Regions from separate parts of the Vreelandella neptunia genome, predicted to be linked through region 1. Evidence: predicted binding sites of a transcription regulator. Region 1 holds the regulator's gene; each other region holds the start of a gene.

What was found. Region 1 encodes FNR, which switches genes on or off when oxygen is low (the NO sensors DNR and NnrR bind a similar motif). Its sites were predicted from a motif close to TTGATNTANATCAA; they were not measured.
Region 2: the regulator FNR is predicted to act here: its motif matches at 3,848-3,861, upstream of SR894_RS18365 (1,4-dihydroxy-2-naphthoate polyprenyltransferase).
Region 3: the regulator FNR is predicted to act here: its motif matches at 4,092-4,105, upstream of paaG (2-(1,2-epoxy-1,2-dihydrophenyl)acetyl-CoA isomerase PaaG).

The regions. Positions count from the first base shown of each region.
Region 1 is NZ_CP140255.1:3,406,257-3,414,412, reverse strand. It holds gene SR894_RS15935 (DUF294 nucleotidyltransferase-like domain-containing protein) at 1-1,806, shown strand, start outside; gene SR894_RS15930 (3'-5' exonuclease family protein) at 1,812-2,465, shown strand; gene ttcA (tRNA 2-thiocytidine(32) synthetase TtcA) at 2,728-3,648, shown strand; gene fnr (fumarate/nitrate reduction transcriptional regulator Fnr) at 3,641-4,387, opposite strand; gene hemN (oxygen-independent coproporphyrinogen III oxidase) at 4,472-5,905, opposite strand; gene SR894_RS15910 (sulfite exporter TauE/SafE family protein) at 5,984-6,676, opposite strand; gene ccoS (cbb3-type cytochrome oxidase assembly protein CcoS) at 6,673-6,918, opposite strand; gene SR894_RS15900 (heavy metal translocating P-type ATPase) at 6,915-8,156, opposite strand, start outside.
Region 2 is NZ_CP140255.1:3,955,725-3,963,880, reverse strand. It holds gene SR894_RS18380 (GFA family protein) at 1-176, shown strand, start outside; gene SR894_RS18375 (FAD-binding domain-containing protein) at 751-2,331, opposite strand; gene hmuQ (heme-degrading protein HmuQ) at 2,490-2,792, shown strand; gene SR894_RS18365 (1,4-dihydroxy-2-naphthoate polyprenyltransferase) at 2,851-3,777, opposite strand; gene SR894_RS18360 (DoxX family protein) at 3,919-4,422, shown strand; gene SR894_RS18355 (isochorismate synthase) at 4,451-5,773, shown strand; gene menD (2-succinyl-5-enolpyruvyl-6-hydroxy-3-cyclohexene-1-carboxylic-acid synthase) at 5,779-7,542, shown strand; gene menH (2-succinyl-6-hydroxy-2,4-cyclohexadiene-1-carboxylate synthase) at 7,532-8,156, shown strand, end outside.
Region 3 is NZ_CP140255.1:4,238,414-4,246,569, reverse strand. It holds gene paaA (1,2-phenylacetyl-CoA epoxidase subunit PaaA) at 1-795, opposite strand, end outside; gene paaK (phenylacetate--CoA ligase PaaK) at 1,101-2,414, opposite strand; gene paaI (hydroxyphenylacetyl-CoA thioesterase PaaI) at 2,525-2,992, opposite strand; gene SR894_RS19520 (3-hydroxyacyl-CoA dehydrogenase NAD-binding domain-containing protein) at 2,985-3,152, opposite strand; gene paaG (2-(1,2-epoxy-1,2-dihydrophenyl)acetyl-CoA isomerase PaaG) at 3,154-3,945, opposite strand; gene paaY (phenylacetic acid degradation protein PaaY) at 4,529-5,128, shown strand; gene peaA (quinohemoprotein amine dehydrogenase subunit alpha) at 5,694-7,256, shown strand; gene peaB (quinohemoprotein amine dehydrogenase maturation protein) at 7,266-8,156, shown strand, end outside.

The DNA of each region.
Region 1 (8,156 bases):
GGGCGTGACCACATTCGCCGTGGTATTGACCTTGCCTATTTTGACCGTGACGAAATCATTTTAGAGACCGGGCAAGCGGGTGAGTTTGTTTTTCTGATTCATAAAGGCGAAGTGGCGGAAATTGATCCGACGCTACCCTCATCTACATCACGCATTGGCCACTACACGGCGGGGGATCTGTTTGGGGCGATCAGCATACTCAATGGTAAAAGCCGCTACCGCTTTAAGGCTGAGCAGGAGTGTCTTTGTTACCTGCTACCCAAAGCGCTGTTTCAACAGTTGTGTCGCCAATACCCTGATTTCAGCAATTTTTTTCGCCAGTCGCTGACCCATAAAGCGCGCCTGTTGACCGAAAAGCGCGCCGAAGGTGGTGTCACCATGGCGGGGTTTATGTTGGCAAAGGTGAGCGAGTGTATGCGCGAGCCGCTGCTGATGGCGGCGGCGACCGATATTGCCAGCGCTGTAAAACAGCTCAAAGAAAGCCACGCCGACAGCCTGTTGGTAGAGACCCAGGACATCCTTGGCATGGTGACAAAAACCGATCTGCTCAACGCGTTAGTGTTGAAAGGTAGCGCGGTAACATCAGCGGTGGATGAGATCGCCCATTTTAATTTAGTGACCGTGGCGCCGGATCAGTACTTATTTGAAGTATTGGTGCTAATGACCCGCCATAAAGTCTCGCGGGTGGTAGTGATGGAGCAGAACGCCTTGAAAGGCGTTGTAGAACTCACTGACGTGCTTAGCTACTTCTCAAGCCGAAGCTATGTGGTGAGCCTGCAGGTCGAGCAGGCGGCCAATTTGGAGGCGCTTTCGGCGGCCAGCCAGCGCACGCCGGAGCTCGTCAAAGCGCTGATGGCTCAGGGCGTTAAGCTTCGCTTTGCAATGGATCTGCTCGCTGCACTGAATGGCCGTATTATAAGTAAAGCCTGGGAGTTCACCATTGATGAGCGCTACCACGAGCAGAGCTGCATGATGGTGATGGGCAGCGAAGGGCGCGGTGAGCAGATTCTAAAAACGGATCAGGATAACGGCTTGATACTTGCCGATGACACCCAGTGGCCTGATCTTGCCAGCCACATGCAGACGCTCACCGATACCCTGATTCAGCTTGGTTACCCGCCGTGCCCCGGCAATATTATGGTGTCTAATTCCGAGTGGGTGGCTACGGTATCCCAGTGGAAAGGCAATATTGCCAAGTGGGCCAGGGAGCGTGATGGCGATAGTCTGATGAAGCTGGCCATTATGCTCGATGCCCATGCCGTAGCGGGCAACCCCAGCCTGCTTGAAAGCGTCCGTGATGAGTTATTTGAACGCTGTTCGGGCGATGAGCTGCTGCTTTCCTATTTTGCTCGTACGGCGCTACGTTTCTCGACGCCTCTGACGCTGTTCGGCTCCCTAAAAAAGCCTCAGCACGGTATCGATATTAAGAAAGGCGGTATTTTCCCTATCGTTCACGGCGTGCGCACCATGGCGCTTGAGCGGCGCATCAAAGCCACCTCGACGTTTGATCGTTTGGATGCACTGGCTGCTGATGGTCGGTTGGATCGCCGTTTTGCCGATGACCTGGGCGAAGCGTTGGCACTGTTTTCCGAGCTACGTCTTAAACAGCAGCTAACCGCGTTGGAGACGCCTGTCGGTGCTCAAGCCAGTGCCCAGGACGCTAGCTCCCAAAACAGCAGTCGCGCTAACCGTGTTGTAGTGCAAAACCTCTCTTCCCTGGAGCGCGATCTTTTGCGTGAAGCGATGCATATTGTCAAAGACTTTAAGCAGCGGCTTTCCCATCGTTACCATTTGGAGTATTCGTGAGCGGAATGCGGCTGTTAGATCGACATGTGGCGCTATTTAGCGGCTCTCTGCGTACCCTGCTACGTCGCGAAAGCGACCGGCGACGCTGTGCAGAATCCCCCTACGCCTGGCTGTTTCAGCCCTATATGGGGGAGGAGCTGGTGGCGCTTGCCTGCACCGTCACTCCCACGGCCTGCGTACCGATCATTAGCTTGGCAGCAGTGGTACTGAGCCAGCAGCAGGTGCATACCAGTCGTGCCTTTGTAATCACCTTGGGCAGCACGAAGCAGCCCGAAAGTGCAACGCTGCGCCGTCATCACTTGCTATGCGAGGCGGGGGCGGTGCTGCCGCCAAGCAGTGATAACTTGGGCGCGTTAGTGGAATTTATCGGCAATCGTCCCATCGTTGGCTGGCAGTTGGAGAAGCGCATCGGGGCGTTAAATGCACTTCTCACTAAGCGGCTGAATTTTGCTCTGCCCAACGCCCAGGTCGATGTGGCAAAACTGCATCAGCGCCAGCTACGGCGTTTGCACCCGGAGGTCGAGGCGCCCAGCAGCTTCGCCCAGGCGTTGGCGTGTTGGCAAGTGCCCGCCATAGACGTGCAGAGTGTGCTTGGAGAGGCCACCGCCAGCGCACTGCTGTATATGCGCCTGCAGCGTATTATGGCGGAGGTGGCATAGTAGTCTCCTTCATCGTGGCGAGGGCAGCTTTCCGCGAGGGCGCTGTGAACCCCTCCCTGGGCGCTACTTTTGTCATCCATGACAAAAGACCCTCGCTCCAAGCTACCCTCGCACCGAGATATGGTACAGCGTTCAAAATAGTCATTTTCAATTGCGATATCTTGTGTGGCTACGTCTGATTAGTTGGGTCAGGCGGTGAGTGTTGTTAGAATAGTTATTACTTTTTTATCTCACGCCTTCTACCCTCGGCAGTGCTTATACCATGCAAACTCTTGATCACTTTGATCCTGCTCACCTTAATACGGTTGGAGCCACCCCAGCTGACGCTGAGCACGACCAGCCTGAGCTGGCTGATGCGAAGCAGAAGCGTGAATTTAACAAGCTGCAAAAGCGTCTGCGCCGAGAAGTGGGCAATGCGATCATTGATTACCAAATGATCAGTGAAGGCGATCGCGTGATGGTCTGCCTCTCCGGTGGAAAAGACAGCTACACCATGCTGGAGATTTTGCGCAATTTGCAGCGCAATGCGCCGGTCAATTTCTCGCTGGTAGCGGTCAACCTGGATCAAAAACAGCCGGGCTTTCCCGAACACGTACTGCCCGCTTATCTGGATAAGCAGGGCGTGGAGTACCACATTGTCGAGCGCGATACTTACTCGGTGGTGAAAGAGAAAACCCCCGAAGGTAAAACCACCTGCGCGCTCTGTTCACGGCTGCGGCGCGGCTCGCTATATGGTTTCGCTGAAGAGATAGGCGCCAATAAGATTGCCCTGGGTCATCACCGGGAAGATATTCTCGAAACGCTGTTTCTCAATATGTTTTTTGGCGGCAATCTAAAAGCGATGCCGCCAAAGCTGTTATCCGATGATGGTAAAAATATCGTTATTCGGCCCTTGGCCTACTGCAAAGAGGCTGATATCGCCGAGTTTTCGCGGCTGATGGCGTTTCCGATTATCCCCTGCAATCTTTGCGGCTCACAGCCTAATATGCAGCGCCAGGTGGTGAAAGAGATGCTCGCCGAGTGGGACAAAAAGTTTCCTGGCCGTCTGGAAAGCATGTTCAAGGCCGTCACCAACATTGCCCCTTCCCAGTTGGCTGACCGCAACCTTTTCGATTTTGAAGGTCTAGAGGCCAAGCAGGCAGAGCTGCTGGCAGGGCGCATCCAGGCCTATAACGTCAGCTAACCGTTTGCTCTTCCTCTTCGGCGAGGGTAATCAAACGCTGCATATCGAGAATGTTGACCTCTCGCCCGGAGACCGCCACCACATTCTGTTGCTGAAAGCGGCTTAGTATGCGGCTGACCGTTTCAACCGCGAGGCCCAGATAGTTGCCGATATCAGCCCTGGGCATTGAGAGGCGAAAGCTGTAAGGCGAATAGCCTCTGCGACGAAAACGGTCCGAAAGGGTAATCAAAAAGGTGGCCAGCCGCTGATCGGCGGTTTTGCGCGAGAGTAGGCGCATCATGCGTCGGTCATCGCGCAACTCTTTGCTCATGCTCCGATACAGCTGGCCCCGCAGTTCGGGCAACTCTTCTGAGAGTAAGTCCAGGCGGTCAAAAGGAATCTCACAGACGGTGGTGGTTTCCAGGGCGATAACGCTACCGGGGTAGTGCTCTTCGTCAATGCCATCCAGTCCCACCAGCTCACTGGGTAGGTAGAAATTGGTTAGCTGTTCGCTGCCGTTACCTTCAGCGCTGGTCTGCTTCAAACTGCCCGAACGTACAGCGTAAACGCTGGTAAAGGCGTCGCCCTGACGAAACAGCGGTTCGCCTTTTTTCAGCGGCGCGCGACGACGAATAATGGCGTCAAACTGCCCCACGTCGTCCAGCTCAAGGGCAAGTGGCAGGCACAGTGAACTCAAACTGCAGGTTTGGCAGCGAGCTTCATGGAGTAGCGAGCGCCGACGGCTCATGGGTTCCAACATGCTTTGCTCCTTGAGAGAATCCCGCTTATCAATTAGAAAAGCCTTACCTATTGTAGTCGCTTTAGCATGCCTGCTTAAAGATGATTAAACAATCTTTGAGTAACGTTGGCCCGTTTGCTGCGCCAGGTGAGCATCGAACGCCATCGCTATATGGCGAATCAGCAGCTGCCCCATCGGCGTGGCGTTAAGCTGGTCGCCGCTGCGGGTCAGCAGGCCATCCTGCTCGGCGCTCTGCAGGCGCTCAAGCGCTGGCGCAAAGTAGCGGGGGGCATCGATGTTCCAGCGTTGGCTAACGGCGGCCAGGTCAATGCCCATATCGCACATCAGCCGCTCAATCACGTCCCGCCGGATCAGGTCGTCATCACTCAACCGCACGCCACGCCCGGTAGCGAGTTGACCCTTATCCAGCGCCGCTTCGTAGCTTGCCAGATCGCTCGGGTTCTGCGCATAGACGTCATCAATGCGTGAAATCGCCGAAACGCCAAGCCCGATTAAGTCGCACTGAGCGTGGCTGGAGTAGCCTTGAAAGTTACGCTGTAGCGAGCCTTCGCGCTGAGCAATAGCCAAGCTATCGTCAGGTCGGGCAAAGTGATCCATACCAATATGCACATAGCCTGCTGCGGTGAGCATTTCGATGGTGGTGCGCAGAATCGCCAGTTTCTCATCGCCACCCGGCAAGTCATCGACATTAATACGCCGCTGCGGGGCAAAGCGCTCGGGCATATGTGCGTAATTAAACACTGAAAGGCGCGCCGGGTTGAGCTCGATCACCTGGCGTAGCGTGTCGGCAAAGCTTTTTTCAGTCTGAAATGGCAAACCGTAAATTAGATCGAGATTGAGCGAGCGAAAGCCCAAACGATGCGCCTCATCCATCAGCGTTTCGGTAAGTACCCGAGGTTGAATGCGATTAATCGCTTTCTGCACCAGAGGGTTTAAATCCTGCACGCCCAGGCTAATGCGATTAAAGCCGAGGGATTCGAGATGGCGCAGCGTAAACACATCCGCTTCGCGAGGATCTATTTCAATCGCGTAATCGCGATCAGTCGACGACGAAAGGCCAAAGCGGGCATCCAGGCGATCAATCAGGTCGCCCATCTGGTTCAAGCTGAGAAACGTCGGCGTACCGCCGCCCCAATGCAGCTGCTCCACCGGTCGTGATGTATCCAAGTGGCGTGCGGTCAGCACCATTTCACGGTCAAGCCGGGCTATATAGGGCTCGGCCAGGGCGGTGTTTTTGGTTGCGATTTTATTACACGCGCAGTAGAAGCAGATTTTGCGGCAGAAGGGCACGTGAACATACAGCGAGAGCGATCGCTTGCTGGCATTGCTACGCTCCAGCGCCTGGGTCAGGTTGCTAGGGGTAAATTGCTCGTGAAACGACAGTGCCGTGGGGTAGGAGGTGTAGCGTGGGCCGCTGGTGTCGTAGCGGCGCAGTAACGCTTCATCCCACACCGGCTGCATAGGGGCTGCGGCAGCTGCGGGTGCAAGAGGCAATGCAGCGGGGGCATGAACGGGCATGAAGGGGCGCTCCGACGTTAGGAAATGCCGCTAGCCTAACCCGCGACGAAGGCGTAAAGGTTGAGCCACGTCATGCTATTAGAGATTGTGTGCGGTGAGTGTCCACAGCTGCCACAGCGCAAAAGCGATAATTGTCAGCGCTGCCACACTGCGGGTCGCGGGGTGACGTATCAAATGACTGAGTTGGCGGGCAGCGAGGCCAGTGGCAAGTAGTGCAGGCAGGGTGCCAAGCCCAAAGGCGCCCATGAGTAGCGCGCCCTGAAGCGGGTCGGCAATCGCCAGGCTCCAGGCCAGCATGGAGTAGACCAAACCACAGGGGAGCCAGCCCCAGAGTGCCCCCAGGGCAAAGGCTTGGGGAAGGTGCACCACGGGCATTAAGCGACGCCCCACGGGCTCAATAAAGCGCCATAGGCGGCGGCCTACGGCCTCAATTTTGAGCAGCCCTTTCCACCAGTTGGCGATATACAGTGCCATTAAGATCAGCATCAGCGCGGCAAATATCTGCAGCAGCAGGCGTGCCGTAGCAGAAAGGGAAAACAGCGTGCCTAGCAGCGCCACCAGCGCGCCTGCGCTCATATAGCTAATAATACGGCCTGCGTTATAGCTGAGCAGCAGGCCCCCCATGCGTGCCGGGTGGCGCATGCTAGGGGGTACTGCAAAGGTGAGCGCACTCATAATGCCGCCACACATGCCGATACAGTGGGCGCCACCCATCAAGCCGAACACAAACGCCGCCATGAGCGGCGGCAGATCGAGCCCCGTCGGATTCATGAACGGGGCTCTGGGTCGTCGGGTGAGTTTGCATCGGCTGGCGCAGCGTTTTTTTGCTTGGTTTGCTGACGCTGGCGGCGCTGCTCGGGGCTGAGGTCGTTTTCATCCTCATCAAATAGAATCCGGTGCGCCGGACCTTCTAAGTCGTCGAACTGATCATTTTTCACCGCCCAGAAAAACGCCCAGACGGCCAGGCCGAGCAAAATCAGCGAGAGTGGAATGAGCAGGTATAGAATCGTCATGCGGTTACCGGTGTTGAAGTGTCGAGCGCTGGCGCGGGCTGGGTGCGCCAGCGAGACAGTCGCAGCGCATTACCCACTACCACTAACGAACTAAGCGACATACCAATCGCGGCTAGCCAGGGCGGCACCAGCCCCATTGCTGCCAGCGGCAGCGCCGAAAAGTTGTAACACACTGACCAAATCATATTCTGGCGCATGATACGCCGGGTGGCGCGGGAAATCTCGATAGCCTCAAAAATTCGCATCAGGCGCGGGCTGAGTAGTACCGCGTCCGCGCGGGTGCGGGCTAGGTCAGTTGCGCCATTCATGGCAATCGCCACATCGGCTCCGGCTAACACCGGCACGTCGTTAATGCCGTCACCAATCATCACCACGGTTTCGCCTGCGGCTTGGAGCTCTTTTATCCGGGCTAGCTTGCCTTCCGGGCTGGTGCCCGCATGCCAGGTGGCAATATCAAGTTGGTTGGCCAAGCTTTCCACGGCATCCTGGGTATCGCCAGAGAGCAGCTCAACGCTTAACCCCAGGGCCTGGAGGGCTTTGATCGTTGCCGCAGCGTCATCGCGGACGCCGTCGTGCAAGCCGAACCAGGCGCGGGGCGCACCGTTTTCGCTAAGCAGCAGCCACTGGCCTTTGGCAGGCGCCGCTATGACGTCATCCACGGCGCCATTTATTGCGCTATCCATTGCGCCATTTATTGCAAACCTGGGCTTGCCCAACCGCCAACGAGCGCCGTTTAGGCTCCCTTCTAGCCCTTGCCCTGTGTGGCTGTGAATATCTTTGGCTTGCAGGGTAGCCTCCCGGAATGGCCGAAAGGCGCGGGCGATCGGGTGTTCCGAGTGGGCTTCAAGGGCGGCGGCAATGGCCCGTGCACGCTCGGCGGTTAATTCACCAAAGGGCTGGATTTGGGTAAGGTGCATTTCGCCGCGGGTTAGGGTGCCGGTTTTATCAAAGATCACCCGGGTCACGTTAGAGAGCGTCTCCATAGCATCGGCGCGGGTGATCAATACGCCGCGCTTACGCAGTTGGCCGTGACCGGCGGTCAGTGCTGCTGGGGTGGCCAGCGCCAGCGCGCAGGGGCAGGTTACCACCAGCACCGAAAGTAGCACCCAGAGCATCCGTGAGGGGTCGATAAACCACCAGGCGATAGTCACGCAGGCTGTGACCACTAGCAGGCGCAGCACGAATAGGTGCGCCATACGCGCAGCCATCTGGGCAAGCCTAGGGCGGCTGGCAAAGGC
Region 2 (8,156 bases), 550 kb from region 1:
GATCGTGTGGTTCAGCATTACCAAGCCCCCAACTTACAGACCTGCTCGTTGTTCCTGCAGGGTGTTTGGATACTGAAATATCTGTGTTGCCAACTGCGCACATCTTCACATCAAGCAGAGCGGTTTGGGACGAGGCGATTGTTGACGTACCAGAGTTCGAGGGCCCGCCAGAGTAGACTAAGATCACATAACCAGCGGCTGTTGGCGGACGGATATTCGCTGGCGTTCCGACACGCCGCAAAGTCAAGGCATTATATTTTTCGGAGATTGATTTGCTAACCCTAGAGCTACTTGATAAGCATATTTCTGAATGCAGAGAATGTGGGATGGTAAAAGGGCTTTGTAATCTTTCGCAAAGCAACGAGTTTCGTGCATTCAAAATATAACCAGTGCAGGCACGGCGGCGCCAATTACATTGCGCTTTCGGCTCCATTTCATGGGCGCGCATGCTGCAAGCGTTAGGAACTTTCTTGTCAACTGAGCAAGTACATTTCGGATCTTTCTCGAACGAGACGCAGGGAAGGTAAAACCGTGTACCTAAACGTTTGGTTAGAGATATTAAGGCGGTAAGCTCACAAGCAAAAGCGTTTTGCTTATGTCGTGGTTTTCCCGATGCGGCGCGAGTAGGTAATGGCGTCATTAAATAGAGTATGACCGGCACTGGGTCGCTTAATCAGCTATGTTGAGTCGGTGCTAATGCGGTCACTCCCTCTGTCGAAGAGATTAGTGAGACCTATCCAAGAGTAACCGCTACGTATCTTCCAACCCTCCATCATCAAACAGCGAAAGCTGCTGCCGATTGGCGGGTTTTGCTTTTTTAGCGCGCGGAGCGGGCGGTCTTCGCTGGCTGGCGAGCTTATCTACAATCGCCTGGCTGGCGTCTCTGGCTTCCGGCGTACGACGCAGCTCATACAGCATCTTCTTCCAGTGGCGTGCTTCGGCTTCAAAGTCGTGGGGGATTGGGTAGTGCTCGCCGGGTTGAAAGCCGAACCGCTGGCGTAGACTTTCGGGTAGTGCCCACGGCTTGGCGCGCCACTCTAATGGCAGAACCGTTAATTCTGGCACCCAGCGTGCGACAAACTCACCATCTGGGTCGTTATCTTCCGCCTGTTTGATGGGGTTATACACCCGCAGGGCGTTGGTGCCCGTGGCGCCTGCCTGCATCTGCACCTGGGGGTAGTGAATGCCAGGCTCGAAGTCGGTAAATAGTCGCGCCAAGTGCAGGGCGGGTTCGTACCAGTGCAGCCCAAGGCCAAAGGTGGCGTGGGAGATCAGCATGGCGCGCATGCGAAAGTTGATCCAACCGGTGGCGATCAGGTTGCGCATACAGGCATCGACTAACGGCACGCCGGTTTGGCCGAGTTTCCAGGCGATCAGATTGGGATGCTCGGGGTCGCGCTCCCGCAGGCCGCGCAGCGCCGGGTGCAGCGTTTGTGACTCTATGCTCGGCTCACTTTCGAGCTTTTGAATAAAGTGGCAGTGCCAGTGAAGCCGGGAGGCGAAGGCGCGCAGCGAGCGGAACCAAGCGGTGTCTTCAGCATGCTTTTTTCGTTGGCGGCGCAGCGACTGCACCACTTCGCGCATGGAGAGCGTGCCCCAAGCCAAATGGGGCGAAAGCCGCGAGCCAAATTCCCAGGCAAGCAAAGGTTTAGACAGCGAGCCGCGATATCGCCGCCCGCGCTGGCTTACAAAGCTGCGCCATACTGCGCGGCCTTCGCTGCGGCCACCTGGCTGCCGTTCGGGGCAGGGCGTGGTATCAAACCCTAGCGTCAGGTTGTGAAGGTGTTCAACGTCAATATGGTTAAAGGCTTGCCACCCCTCAGCCATTTGCGTGTTTTGCGGGGCAGTAGCGGTGGGCGCCGTCATTAACGTTTCCCACTGCTTTTCCCATGCATCGCGCTCTGCCACCCGTGATTTCAGGCCGCGTAGTACGCCGTGCTGGCGTGCTTCATGCCATGGCGCGCCTTGCTGTTGGCACCATGCCTTGACGCTTTTATCACGGGCAAAGCTCCAGGCGTTGCCGGTCTCTTCATGGGAGTGAAGAGCAAACTCGCCGTATTGGGTTTTCAGGGCGTTCAGCAAATCGATAATATCGCCCTGCCAAATACACAGCGGTAGGCCAAGTGTCTCCAGAGCGTGAGAAAGATCGACAAGTGAGTCAGCGGCAAACTGCCAGTGGCGCAGAGCACTATCCGGCGCTTGCCACTGCTCTGGCTCAATAGCGAATATGGGCAACACAGGGCCAGCCGCGGCTGCATTAGAAAGCGGCGCGTGATCATGAATACGTAAATCGCGTTTGAACCAAACGACCTGGATAGGTGCCTTAGCCATTAATAATACTGATACCTGACGGTTGAGAGCTATTCGCCGCTAAGTCTATTCGCCACTGAAATGTGACGTTACCATCAAGCTACCGTTTGCCAAATCAACCCAACAGGGCCAACCCAGCAGGGTCAACTCTGCAGGAACAAACCCGTAGGAGAGTAACGATGTATATTGCCATGAACCGTTTTCGGATTGCCCCAGGCCGTGAAGAGGATTTTTTAGAGGTGTGGCGTAACCGCGACTCTCACCTGGATGAAGTGCCGGGCTTCAAACAGTTCAAGATGCTGCAGGGCGAAAGCCAGGAAGATCACACCGTGTTTATCTCCCACAGCGTGTGGGAATCGGAAGAAGCCTTCCGCGCCTGGACTAAGTCAGACGCGTTCCGGAAGGCCCATGCCAATGCCAAGTCACCCGAAGGTATTTATCTTGGCCCACCTAAGTTTGAAGGTTATGAGGTGGTGCTGTAAGGCGGCACGGCTAAACGAAGCAGGTTGTCAGCGGGGTAGTTGCCCCGCTTTGGGCACTTTAAAACAGCACCAAGCCAATAGAGAGCAGCACGCTGTAAAGCAGCGTTGAAATGGCCGTCTTCTTCAGCATATTGGTTAGCATCTCGCCATCACGGGTATGGCTTAGCGTTTTTGCAGCATCAGTCAGTGGTTTGGTCACCAGCAGGCAACTCCATCCCACCCACGGCACCGGCAGCGCAACTAAATAGATCAAGGTAAGCAGCAGCGCTAATCCCAGCAGCGCCCAGTGGTAGCTAATCGCCTTAGTGCGGCCAAGCCGCACCGCCAGGGTGATCTTGCCGTTAGGAGCATCGCTTTCGATATCGCGTACGTTATTGACATTGAGCACGGCGGTGGCCAGCAGGCCGCAGGCGGCGGCAGGTAAAAACGGCAGCCAGCTTAGCTGCTGTACATGTAAATAGTAGGTGCCCAATACGCCAAGCAGACCAAAAAATACAAAGACCGCAATGTCCCCAAACCCTCGGTAGCCGTAAGGGGTGCCGCCAAGCCCAACGGTATAGGTCACTGCTGCCAACAGGGCGGCAGCCCCTAATAAAATGAAGATGAGAATCTGCCCCCACTGATTCCCAAACGCGGCGACCAGCAGTAACAACCCCAATAACGCGGCAACTGTAGCCGCGACGATCATTCCCGTGCGCATCTTTTCCGCGGTAAGCAAACCAGAAGAGACCGCTCTTGCAGGCCCTATACGCTGTTCGTCATCGGCACCCGATGCGGCATCACCGTAATCGTTGGCTAAATTAGACAGCACCTGTAGCGCAATGGCGGTCAGCAGGGCCAGCACAAGTACAGTCATATTAAGAGCATCCACACTCGCTGCTAGCCCACTGCCCAGCAAAATAGAAGCGCACGCCAGCGGCAGCGTTCGGGGGCGAGCGGCTAATACCCAGGCTTGGTAGTGGCGGCGCTTACTATTTTGTCCCATTCCGTTGATATTCCTGTTGACCATTTTCATTTAATAAACATTCGGCAATGTATGATTAAGTGTGGAAAAGTAGATCTAAGTCAAAATATGCCGCGTCATCTTGTCCCACACTGCAAGCACCCTTGAGTAGGAGTTTACGCGATGATTGGCGACTTATTTAGACATAACAAATATATGGCGGTAGTTTGGTTACTTCTACGGCTCTATTTAGGCATCACCTGGCTAACCTTGGGCATTGGTAAAATGACCGGCGGCTTTAACGCCGAGGGCTTCTTAAGCAATGCTGTTGCCAACCCTGTGATGCGTGAGGGAAGCGCGGTTTACCCTAACTATGTTGCCTTTCTAGAGAATTTTGCGCTGCCCAATGCGGATGTCATTAATTTCATTATACCGTTGGGAGAAGTGTTAGTGGGCCTGGGGTTGATCGTTGGTGTACTGACCTCATTTGCTGCGTTTTTTGCCATCATGATGAACATGTCGTTTTTGATGGCAGGCACGGTGTCCACTAATCCATGGATGATTGCGCTGACGTTCTTTTTACTGGTGGCGGGTGCCAATGCAGGGCGGCTTGGCGGTGATCGGTGGGTGCTACCTTATATAAAGAAGAAGCTAGGCTTAACGTACCAAGCTGGCGTTAGCAGGTAATTGAAAACGCTGGCCTAACAGGCGAACTATGCAATCTAACCCTATTGAAGCCCTCAAGCATCAGCTTGATACGCTTTGTGAAACCGATAAAACAGGGTTTATCCGCCTAACTATCCCCTGCCAGGTGGGTAACCTGATGGGGTGGCTAAACGTGCAGAGCGTTTATCCCCGCCTCTATTGGAAGGCGCGTGATACGAACACCGTTGAGTGTGCGGTGTTGGGGGCGATTAAGGCGTTTGATTCGTTAGCGGCGCTGCAGGCGGATCTTGCTGTGCTGGCTCAAGCAGGCGGCCAACAGCCCAACTATTTTGGCGGCATGGCCTTCGACCCTGGTACGCCGGGGTGGGAGCACTTTCCAGCCTGCCACTTTTTGCTGCCGCGTATCGAGCTTAAACGCCATCAAGGTGGCGCGACGCTATCACTTAATCTACGTTTCGATGACCGCTCCCCCGGTGCCGAAATCACCCAGGCTTATGCCTGTTTAGACGCGTTGGTAGCAGAGCAGCCGCTGCCTCGCCTGCAGCCTTTGGTTTACCAGCGTGAAGATCGCCCTAGCCAACAAGAGTGGGTGGCTTGGGTGGGACAGGTGACGAACCCCGACCACCTAGTGCATACGCCCAAGGTGGTGCTTTCCCGGGAGACCTGCCTGACGACCCCTGAAACGCCTAGCCCTTGGGCGCTGCTAGCCCGCTGGCAGGCCGGTGCCGCCGACTGTTTTCACTTTGGCGTCCAGTTTACCCCCCAGGAAGCCTTTATCGGCTGTCCGCCGGAACGGCTCTACAAGCGTGAAGGACGGCATTTAATGACCGAGGCGCTGGCGGGTACCACGCGTCGTGGGCAGGATGCCCAACAAGATCAAGCGCTTGCCGATGAACTGCTTGCCGATAAGAAAAACAGTCTGGAAAACCAGTGTGTCTATCAGCAGCTTTTGACCCAGCTTGAGCCGCTCTCTTCTCAAGTCCAGATGGGCGAGGCGCATATTGTTAAGCTGCGCTCGGTGCAGCATATCCGTCGTCTGATTCACGCCGAGTTACACCGAGACGTCACCGACCAGCAGTTGCTGGCAGTGCTGCCGCCTACCCCGGCGGTAGGCGGTGTTCCCCGCAAGTCGGCGCTGGCATTTATTCGCCAGCATGAGCTTCATCAACGCGGCTGGTATGCGGGCGTTTTCGGCCGAATCAGCCACACCAGCAGCGATTTGGCCGTGGCCATTCGCTGCGCCCATATCGGCCCAGAAGCGATTCGCCTTTATGCCGGTGCAGGCATTGTGGCAGGCTCCCAACCAGACGAGGAGTGGCACGAACTGGATACGAAAATTGCTGACATTATGTCGCTGCTTGGGATGGGATAACGTAGATGACAGCACTGACATCGGACGGTTTTACGAAGAGTGGTTTTTTGAAAGAGTACGCCACTTTTAATCATGTATGGGCGACGCTGATGCTGGAAGAACTCTACCGCTTAGGCGTGCGCGTCGCAGTACTGGCGCCAGGTTCTCGTTCATCGCCTTTAACCATGGTGGCCAGCGAGCATGCCGGGCTGCGCTGCCACTGCCACTTTGATGAGCGTGGGCTGGGGTTTATGGCGCTCGGTACTGCCCGGGGCAGTCAGCGCCCGGTCGTCATTATCACTACCTCAGGCACCGCTGTAGCCAACCTTTACCCGGCAGTGGTGGAAGCCAAGCTGCTCGGCGTACCGCTGATTGTGCTCTCTGCCGACCGCCCCATTGAGCTGCTGGATAACGGCAGCAATCAGGCGATTGACCAGCGGGATATGTTCTCCCGCCACACCATTGTTCACCACGATCTGCCGCCGCCGGATGCTGAGATAAAAGCAGCGTTTTTACTTAGCACGCTTGACCAAGCGGTTGATCAGCAGCGCCGCACACCGGGGCCCATCCACATTAACTGCCGTTACCGTGAACCGCTTTATCCCGGTAACTGCTTGGTGGATGCAAGTGAATATCTCTCTCCGCTCGGGCGCTGGCTGATGACTTCAAAGCCGTGGAGTGATTGGCCGATAAGCACGTCGATGCCAACCTTCAAAGACGATTGGAAAGCGTTTGCCCAGCAGCGGGGCCTGATTGTTGTAGGCCGGATTGAAGACAGTTCTGATAATTCCCAGCAGGCGCTGCAGATTGTTGAGCTATCCAAGCAGTTGGGCTGGCCGCTGCTGGCCGACATACAGAGCCAGGTTCGGTTTGACCCTCACAACCTAATCCATTTTGACTTGGCGCTGCATGATGAGCGTTTCAGCGCTGAGCTCGCCAAAGCCGAGGTGTTGCTACAGTTTGGTGGCCGGTTAATCTCCAAGCGATTAAGCCAATTTATTGCCCAGCAGCCCTGGCAGGATGTCTGGTTGGTTGATTCGTTGCCCCAGCGACTGGATCCCGACTACTGCGTTAAGCGCCGTTTGATATGCTCGCCCGCCAGCTTTATAGATGATTTGCCAACGATACCTGAGCAGCCTCCCTGGCATCAGCTGGCTAGCCTCCAACGACGCACTACTCAGCTTGTTGAAGAGCGCTGTACAGCCTTCTCAGAGCTGGGAGTTTGTCACCTTTTAGCGCAGTTGGCTGAAGGCCAGTTATTTATAGGCAACAGCCTACCCGCGCGGCTAATGAATATGCTGGGTACGCATCGCCAAACGCCGCTACGGGTATTGGCCAATCGCGGCGCTTCTGGGATTGATGGCTTAATTGCCACCGCTTTTGGACTCAGTTGCACACGCTCGGAGCCCACCACCATTGTGCTGGGAGATACCAGCGCACTCCATGACCTCAATAGCTTGGCGCTGCTGAAACAGGCCTCCCAACCTCTGGTGGTGATTATCCTTAATAACGATGGCGGCAGTATTTTCCATATGCTGCCGGTGCCTAAAGAAGGCGATCTGCTGGCGCGTTATTATCGCCAGCCTCACGGCTTGCACTTCGAGCATGCGGCGAAGATGTTTGGACTTGGCTATTTCGCGCCAGAGTCACTGGATGCTTTTATAGCGGCCTACACTCAGGCCCTGCTGGCGGACGTTACGCTGATTGAGATTAACGTACCTCATCAGCAGGTGGCCGATGATCTCAAGCATCTTGGCGCAGCGATTCGAGAGGAGCCGCGTGGGCAGTAAACTTCAAACGCAGGCGCCGACTCTGGTATTGCTCCACGGCCTGCTGGGCGATGCTGAGGACTGGGTTGAGGTCATCGCTGGCTTGGAAGGCATTCACTGCCTCGCGCTGGATTTACCCGGCCACGGCCAGAATCACCATGTGCAGGTAGGCTCTTTTGAGGCCTTTCACCACTGGCTGGGCGATACGCTGATAACTCACGGTGTTCGCCGTTACTGCCTGCTGGGGTACTCCTTGGGCGGGCGCTTGGCGCTGTACCATGCCAGCCGTCAGCCACCGGGGCTGGATGCGCTCTGGCTGGAAAGTGCCCACCCAGGGCTGCCTGCCAGTGAGCGCTCTGCCCGAATTGCTCACGATGAGCACTGGGCAACACGCTTCGAGCAGGAACCATTGGAAAACGTACTTGCCGACTGGTACCAGCAGCCGGTGTTCGCCGACTTAACCGACGCCCAGCGCGCTCGGCAGATTCAGCGTCGGCTAGCGAATCACGGGCCAGCCATCGCCAGCATGCTGCGAGCAACTTCCTTGGGTCAACAGCCTTTGCTATGGCAGTGGCTGGAAAATACCACGCTTCCGGTGGGGTACTTTTCGGGGCAGCGGGATGCCAAGTTCCACT
Region 3 (8,156 bases), 830 kb from region 1:
GAGATCCGGATCAGGGGCGGTGCAGCCCAGCAGCTCCAGCTGCGGTACGGTTTGGTCGAGGAAGCGCTGGCGCAGCTCATCGTTGCTATGGCGTTTGATCTTCCAGGCCATCGACTGAGCGCTGTTGGGAGAATTTTCGTCGGATGGCCCGAACATCATTAGCGAGGGCCACCAGAAGCGGTTAATGGAGTCCTGCACCATGGCTTTCTGGTCGTCGGTGCCCTCTTGCATCATGGTCAGCAGAATCTGATACCCCTGGCGCTGGTGGAAGCTCTCTTCCTTGCACACACGAATCATGGCACGTGCATAGGGGCCGTAAGAGGTGCGCTGTAGCGGTACCTGATTGACGATGGCAGCGCCATCAACCAGCCAGCCGATGGTGCCCATATCAGCCCAATTGAGCGTTGGGTAATTGAAGATGCTGGAGTACTTGGCGCGGCCGTCGTGAAGCTTGTCGATCTCTTCGTCGCGGTCGGCACCCAGGGTTTCCATAGCGCTATAGAGGTACAGACCGTGACCTGCCTCATCCTGAATTTTGGCCATTAGCTGCAGCTTGCGCTTGAGGGTTGGTGCCCGTGTCAGCCAGTTGCCTTCCGGCAGCATACCGACGATTTCTGAGTGGGCGTGTTGCGAGATCTGGCGGATCAAGGTCTTGCGGTAGGCGTCCGGCATCCAGTTCTTGGGTTCTATTTTAATTTCATCATTGATGCGCTCCTGGAACTGGCGTTCCTCAGGGCTCATCTCATCAAGCGTTTTGAGTTTGTTAGAACCGGTTTCAACGAGCTGCGCGTACATAGATACCTCCGCGGCGTCGGCATATCAGGGAGTGTGGCTTATCTTCCCTAAAGTATAGTGACACGAAATATTTTATCAATAAGTATTTTTGTGTGTCACTTTAAGACTTTGTGATAGTATATAAATCTAAGACTATTGATTTATAAGGGAAAATTGGCTAGGAATAAGTGATTCTTAATGTGTCGCGTTCTCTAGCCAGAGATGACTGTTTGAGGGCAAAAAAGCCCCCTTAAAGGAGTTCTTTAAAGGGCTTTGTCTGACAAGAGGGGGGCGCTAAACGGCGGCAAGGCGCTAGAGAGGCTGAATCAGCGAAGATCTTTTACACGCCTGGCCTTACCCATCGAACGCATAACACTTTCTACTGGGCACACCTCGACCTGGGTGCTGATACCAATGTGCGTTTTGATGGCATGCTGGAGCTGTAGCGCGGCTTCTTCACAAACTACGGGGTCGCGGGCGATGTCATGATGATTTGCCTCTACACGAACAAGCACCATGTCCATATTGCCTTGGCGGCTGACTTCGATCTCGTAGTGGGGAGAAAGCGACGCGATCTTGAGCAGTTGTTCTTCGATCTGGGTGGGGAACACGTTCACTCCGCGAATGATCAGCATGTCGTCGCTGCGGCCAGTGATCTTGTCGATGCGTCGCATAGGGCGCGCGGTGCCCGGCAGCAGGCGGGTCAGGTCACGGGTGCGGTAGCGAATCACCGGTAGGCCTTCTTTGGTCAAGGTGGTGAACACCAGCTCGCCATATTCGCCATCTGGCAAGACGTCACCGCTGACCGGGTCGATGATCTCAGGATAGAAGTGGTCTTCCCAGATAGTCGGGCCATCTTTTGTTTCCAGGCACTCCATGCCCACGCCGGGCCCCATTACTTCCGACAGGCCATAGATATCCAATGCGTCGATACCCAGGCGCTTCTCAAGAGCAGTACGCATGCTGTCGGTCCAGGGTTCGGCACCGAAAATGCCGGTACGCAGCGGCAGTGTGTGGGGATCGATGCCCTGGCGCTCCATCTCGTCCGCGATATTGAGCATATACGAGGGAGTGACCATGATGATGTCCGGCTCGAAATCACGGATCAACTGCACCTGTTTCTCGGTCTGGCCACCCGACATGGGGATCACCGCGCAGCCCAGGCGCTCGGCGCCGTAATGGGCACCCAGACCGCCGGTGAACAGGCCGTAACCGTAGGCCACATGCACCTTGTCGTTGCGGCTGCCGCCGGCGGCGCGGATCGAGCGTGCCATCACATCAGACCACACATCAATATCGCTCTGGGTGTAGCCCACCACCGTCGGTTGCCCGGTGGTGCCGCTGGAGGCATGGATGCGAACGATCTCGCTCATCGGCGTGGCCAACATGCCGAACGGGTAGTTGTCGCGCAAATCTGCCTTGGTGGTAAAAGGCAGTTTGGCGAGATCCGCTAGCGTCTGGATATCGTCGGGATGCACCCCAGCCTTGGCGAAAGACTGGCGGTAGAAGGGCACATTGTCGTAGGCGTGCTTCAGGCTCCACTTCAGGCGCTTGACCTGAGTGGCGCGCAGCTCGTCGACGCTGGCGGTTTCCAGGGGATCGAGAGTCGCAGTGTCGATACGCGTTGCGGGCTGATTCATCAGGGGTCTCCGATCAAGCTAGTTGTTATTGGACTAGTTTCTAAATGCGCCATGGGCGATGAAATGGCTTTAGTAATGGGCTTATAAGCGCTCAATGATCAGCGCGTCTTTCATTGTTTATCGCCAGCAGCGGTGTCTTCCAGGCGGCGTACGCTGCCGCGAATTTTGTAGGAACGCCCGCGGAACAAGGCAACGGTATCGCCGTGCTGATTGCGCAACGTAATGTCGTAAATGCCGGTACGCCCGCGGCGGCTGCGCTCTTCGGCGGTGGCGGTGATCTCGTCGCCCAACTGGCCGGGGCCGAGATAGTCGATACTGCAACCGGAAGCTACTGTGGCTTCGTCGTAGCTGTTGCAGGCAAACGCGAAGGCTGAGTCAGCCAGGGCAAACAGAAATCCGCCATGGCAGTTGCCGTGCCCCTGCACCATGTCCTGACGCACGGTCATGGTCAGTTCGGCGAAGCCGGGAGCCACGCGAGTAATGCGCATCCCCAACCCTTGGCTGGCATGGTCGCGGGAAAACATTGCCTCGGCGCAGGCTTCCGCCAATTGCTGCGGGGTCAGTTGGGAATCATGCATGAAAGCTTTCCTCGTGTAGAGCTTCGAGACGAGCAAACACCTGACGTTGGGCCTCAAGGTGCTCGACGATAGCCTCGATAACCAAACGGCTATCGGTCAAGGCATTAATGGCGCCTGTGCTGATGATGCTTATAGTGGCGGTAGAGAGAAGGGCTGGCATATCACTCTCCCTTAAAGGTGGGGCGACGTTTTTCCATAAAAGCGCTGACACCTTCGCGGTAATCTTCAGAGCGCCCGGCCAGCCGCTGAAGGTCGCGTTCCAGGTCGAGCTGTTCGTTGAAACTGTTATCGCTGCTGGCATGCAGAGCGCGCTTAATCAGTGCCAGGCCACGGGTGGGTTGAGTGGCCAGGTGGCGCGCCATGTTCATGGCCTCTTCTTGGAGCGCCTCATCGTCGACGCAGCGCCAGATCATGCCCCACTGTTCGGCGGTTTCGGCGGGGAGCTTGTCGCCCAGCATCGCCAGGCCCTTGGCGCGAGCCATGCCCACTAAGTTAGGCAATGTCCAGGTGCCGCCAGAGTCTGGAATCAAACCGATTTTACAGAAGGCTTGAATGAAGTTTGCCGATCGGGCCGCCAAGACGATGTCGCAGGCCAGGGCGATATTGGCCCCAGCGCCAGCTGCTACACCGTTCACCGCACAAATGGTGGGGAACGGCATGTCCTTGAGAGCACGCAGCATAGGGTTGTAGCGTTTCTCCAGCGACTCGCCGAGGTCGGGGGCCTGCTCGCCGGGCGCGACGCTACGGTCGGAAAGATCCTGACCGGCGCAGAAACCTCGGCCGTTGCCCGTCAGTAACAAAGCGCGAACGCTTGAGTCCTGGCGCACGGCTTTTAGCACCTTGCGCATCTCGGCATGCATTTCGGTATTGAAGCTGTTCAAGCTTTCGGGGCGGTTCAGGGTAATACAGGCGACGCCGTCTTCCACGCTGTAAAGCAGGGGCGCTTGGCTCATGGGTAATGTCCTTGTGTCAGTGCCCTTGAAAAGTGGCAGGTCGTTTTTATTGGAAGGCACATGCCCTTTTCGCGATCGGCGGTGCCCGCCAGCGCCCGTTCGGCCTGTGGTGCACAGGGTGAATCTCTGCCGAGTATAGATTTATTTTGATACACATCAATATTGAATGGGTGTATGTAGTGTGTCGCTTGTTGTTGTTTTTGATAATTTATGCATTGCTAACAATGACTTGTGATGATTTTTTACGAATATAAGATAATGGTTAGACGATGGTATAAAAGAACCAAGGTCGTCAAAGACTGACTTACAGCAGGGTGCGTCGAGTTTTTAGATAGCGTTGTGCCAATTCTTCAATAGACGGTGACAGGTAAAGTGTTTGATGTTTTGTTACGTAAAATATAATCTTCGATAATATTGCGTATCAAGATGGATTGAGCACAGGAGCGCCCCATGACGCAATCAGTGCAGCAACGGTGCGATACCCCTAGGTGCTACACAACTGATGGGGCAGGGGCCGAACAGTTCGAGGAGCGGGCGATGGGGGCAGCACCCCACACGGCCAATCAAGCTAACGGAGAGTGTTATGCCTTACTATCGACTTGAAGGGGTGACGCCGGTGGTACACCCGACCGCCTATGTCCATCCTACTGCGGTGTTAATTGGCGACGTAATCGTGGGCCCTAACTGTTATGTAGGCCCCGGCGCGGTGATGCGTGGTGATTTCGGGCGGTTGGTGCTGGAAGAGGGATCTAACCTTCAGGATACCTGTGTGATGCACGGCTTCCCTGGCTGCGTCACCAAGGTTGAGAAGGATGGTCATATCGGCCATGGCGCGGTACTGCATGGCTGCGTGATTGGGCGTGATGCCATGGTTGGTATGAACGCCGTCGTGATGGATGGCGCCAATATTGCTGAACGCTCTATCGTTGCGGCAGCAGCGTTCGTCAAGGCGGGCTTCGAGTGTGAGCCCCAGTCGCTTGTGATGGGGGCGCCCGCAAAGGTTAAGCGCGCGCTGAGTGATGAAGAGTTCGCCTGGAAACAGCAGGGTACCCAGGAGTATCAGCGCTTAGTGGGCCGTTGTCGGGACAGCCTGGAGCCCTGTGAACCGCTGGCAGAACTCGATGCTGATCGTCCAACCTTGCTGGCTGGTGATACTCAACCCAAGCAGCAGACCTTAGCATAGCGTGGCAAGGCGAGGCTGTTGGTATGGCTCGCCACCACAACCACGTCCTCCCCTGGCGGGCCATCCCCCACACCCAACCATGGGTCGATGGCCCCAAACGGCTTTTGTGGTCGCCCCTGAAGTTGAAGAGATTCACTGCCACAAACACGGCCGGATCAATGTCTGGTTCCCCTGGGGCCGCTACGCCGCACTAGACGACACCGCTAGTGCACTCTGGTCGGCAGCCCCATAACCCCATCCCCCTTGAGAGGCAAGTCTCAAACCTGAGTCGGCCGGAAAATTCGGCTGCCGCCACGGTCAATGATGACCAAATTCGCAGAGGCAAAGTGTTTCAAGACCATACGCGACTGTTGCAAGTTGGGGCACCGCTGGTCTCCTGCGAACCGAGAATCTAACAAGGCTCGGGCAAGCAAATCACTCCAACCACATGAATAAAAAGAAGTTGTTGATAGTCGGCGCGGTCAATGCAGGTTGAATGGTACTGGCACATACCTTCGATGTTCGCCTACGAAGACAACCGCAGACGAACATCACGACAATAATAATGCGTGGAGAACTCTCCGTGATGAGACATGCACTTCCCATAGGACTCTGTAGCTTAGCCCTGCTGCTGCCTACGAGCATCGTCTTGGCCTCTGCTGGCAGCGAAGCTATCGACAGGCACTGTTCAGCCTGCCACCAGACCCAAAGTGGCCCCCAGAGCTGGAGCCGCATTAGTGCACAGCGCAAGACCCCGGAAGGCTGGGACATGACGATCGCGCGCATGCAGACCATGCACGGCCTGGAGCTGCCCCTGGAGGCGCGCCGGGATATCGTCAAGTTCCTCGCCGATACCCGCGGCCTGGCCCCTGAGGAGAGCGCGCCCCAACGTGAGCTGATCGAGCGACGCCTCAACCGTATCGAGTCTTTCGACCATCCCAGCTATCAGGAAATGTGTGCCCGCTGCCATACTGGCGGCCGCGCCCAACTTCAGCGCCGTCCCCTGGAAGAGTGGGAGAGTCTGGTGCACTTCCATGTGGGCCAGTTCCAGACCATTGAGTACCAGGCCATGGCACGGGATCGTGACTGGTTCGATCTCGCCCTGAACGAGATCGCTCCCTGGCTGGCCGAGACTCAAAGTCTCGAAAATGACGCCTGGGAGGCATGGCAGCAGGCCGAGCTGACCTCTCCTGAGGGCGACTGGCAGCTCTGGGGGTACTGGCCCGGAGAAGGCGACTTTTACGCAGATGTGACGATTAACGCCGCTGAAGGCGAGGATGCCTACTCCCTTAGCCTGGACGGTGCTTTCACTAGCGGTCGTCCGCTCAGTGGCGAGGGCCAGGCCATCGTTTATACCGGCTACGAGTGGCGCGCCAGCCTTAACCTCAACGGCCGTGATCTCAAGCAGGTGCTGGATTTCTCCGGCGCACAGCCCAGCGGGCGCATCTTCGACGACCATGACGAGGCTTTTGGCATGATGGTGGAAATGGTGCCTCACGAAGCGTCCGAGCCTGCGGTGTTGGCCAGCCTGCCCGCCTCGCTCAAGGCCGGCGAGCGCAGCCGGCTGGTGCTGCTGGGCTACGGCCTTGGGGAAGGAGAGATCAATCTGGGGGAGGGCGTCACCGTGCGTAACCTGGTCGAACGTAGCGACATGCGCCTGGTGCTGGACGTTGAGGCCAGCACCGATCTTACGCCCGGCTGGTTGCCTATGCAGATTGGCGAGATCAGCGCTGAGAGACTGCTCGCCGGCTACCGCACGGTGGATCGCCTGGAGGTGAGTCCAGCGCTGGGAGTGGCTCGCATCGGCAACGACAAGACCCCGCCAGTGAGTGGCGTCTTCACCGCCGCCGGCTATCTGGATGGCGCCGATGAGGCCATCCCGCTGGGTCAGGTACCGGTACGTTGGAGCGTGTCCCCCTGGGACGAGATCGCCGAACGCGACGAGGATGCCAGGTTTGCTGGCATATTGGACGCCGCCACAGGGATCTTCTCGCCGGCCGGGGCCGGGCCCAACCCGCTGCGCCAGTACAACGCCAACAGCGTGGGCAACCTGCGGGTGACCGCCAGCGTGGTGGGGCAGGAGGCGATGCAGGACGAAGCCCAACTGATCGTTACCGTGCAACGCTGGAACAACCCACCGCTTCGCTAGGAGATCACCATGGGAATCTTACAAGCCATACCCGAGAACCTGCATCGGATGGAAGTGGAAGGCCAGCCGCTGTGGTTCCATATCCCCACCACCAGCCTGTTTGCCCCGGATGCCCTCAGCGAGGAGCTGCTGGCTCTGGCCGGGCGAAAGGAGGGGCTCGACAGCGGGGCGCTGCCGGGACATCTGACACATCAGGTCAGCGGCGATGATATTCAGGAGCGGCTGCTACAGCTCAAAGCGCTGAAGCTGATCACTGATGGCGTCGTCCAGGCCTATAATCCCAGCGTAAAGGTGGAGCAGTTCCCGCTCTCTACCGTGGTGCTCAACGTCAATACCGGCTGCAACCTGAGCTGCAGCTACTGCTATAAGGAAGACCTGGATACCCCCCGGGACGGCAAAAAGATGGATCTGGCCACCGCCCAGGCCTCCATCGAGATGATGCTGCGCGAGGCCCCCCAGCGGGATCGCTACAACATCGTCTTCTTCGGCGGCGAGCCGCTCAGCAACATGCCGTTGATCCGCCAGGTGGTCGACTGGGCCGAGGCGCGCATCCACGGGCTCGGCAAGGCAGTGGATTTCACGCTGACCACCAACGCCACCCTGCTGAATGAGGAGAAAATCGCCTTCTTCGACGCCCATCGTTTTGGACTCACGGTGAGCATGGACGGCCCCAAAGCGATCCACGACAAGAACCGCATTGCGGTCAACGGCCAGGGCACCTACGATCTGGTGGCCAAGCGCATTAAACCGCTGCTGGCCAGCTATCGCTCACGGCCGGTGGGGGCCAGGGTGACCCTGACTCGTGGCATCACCGACGTCATCGGTATCCACGACCACCTGGTCAATGAGCTGGGTTTCGCCGAAGCGGGCTTCGCTCCCGTCACCTCTGGTGATATGGCG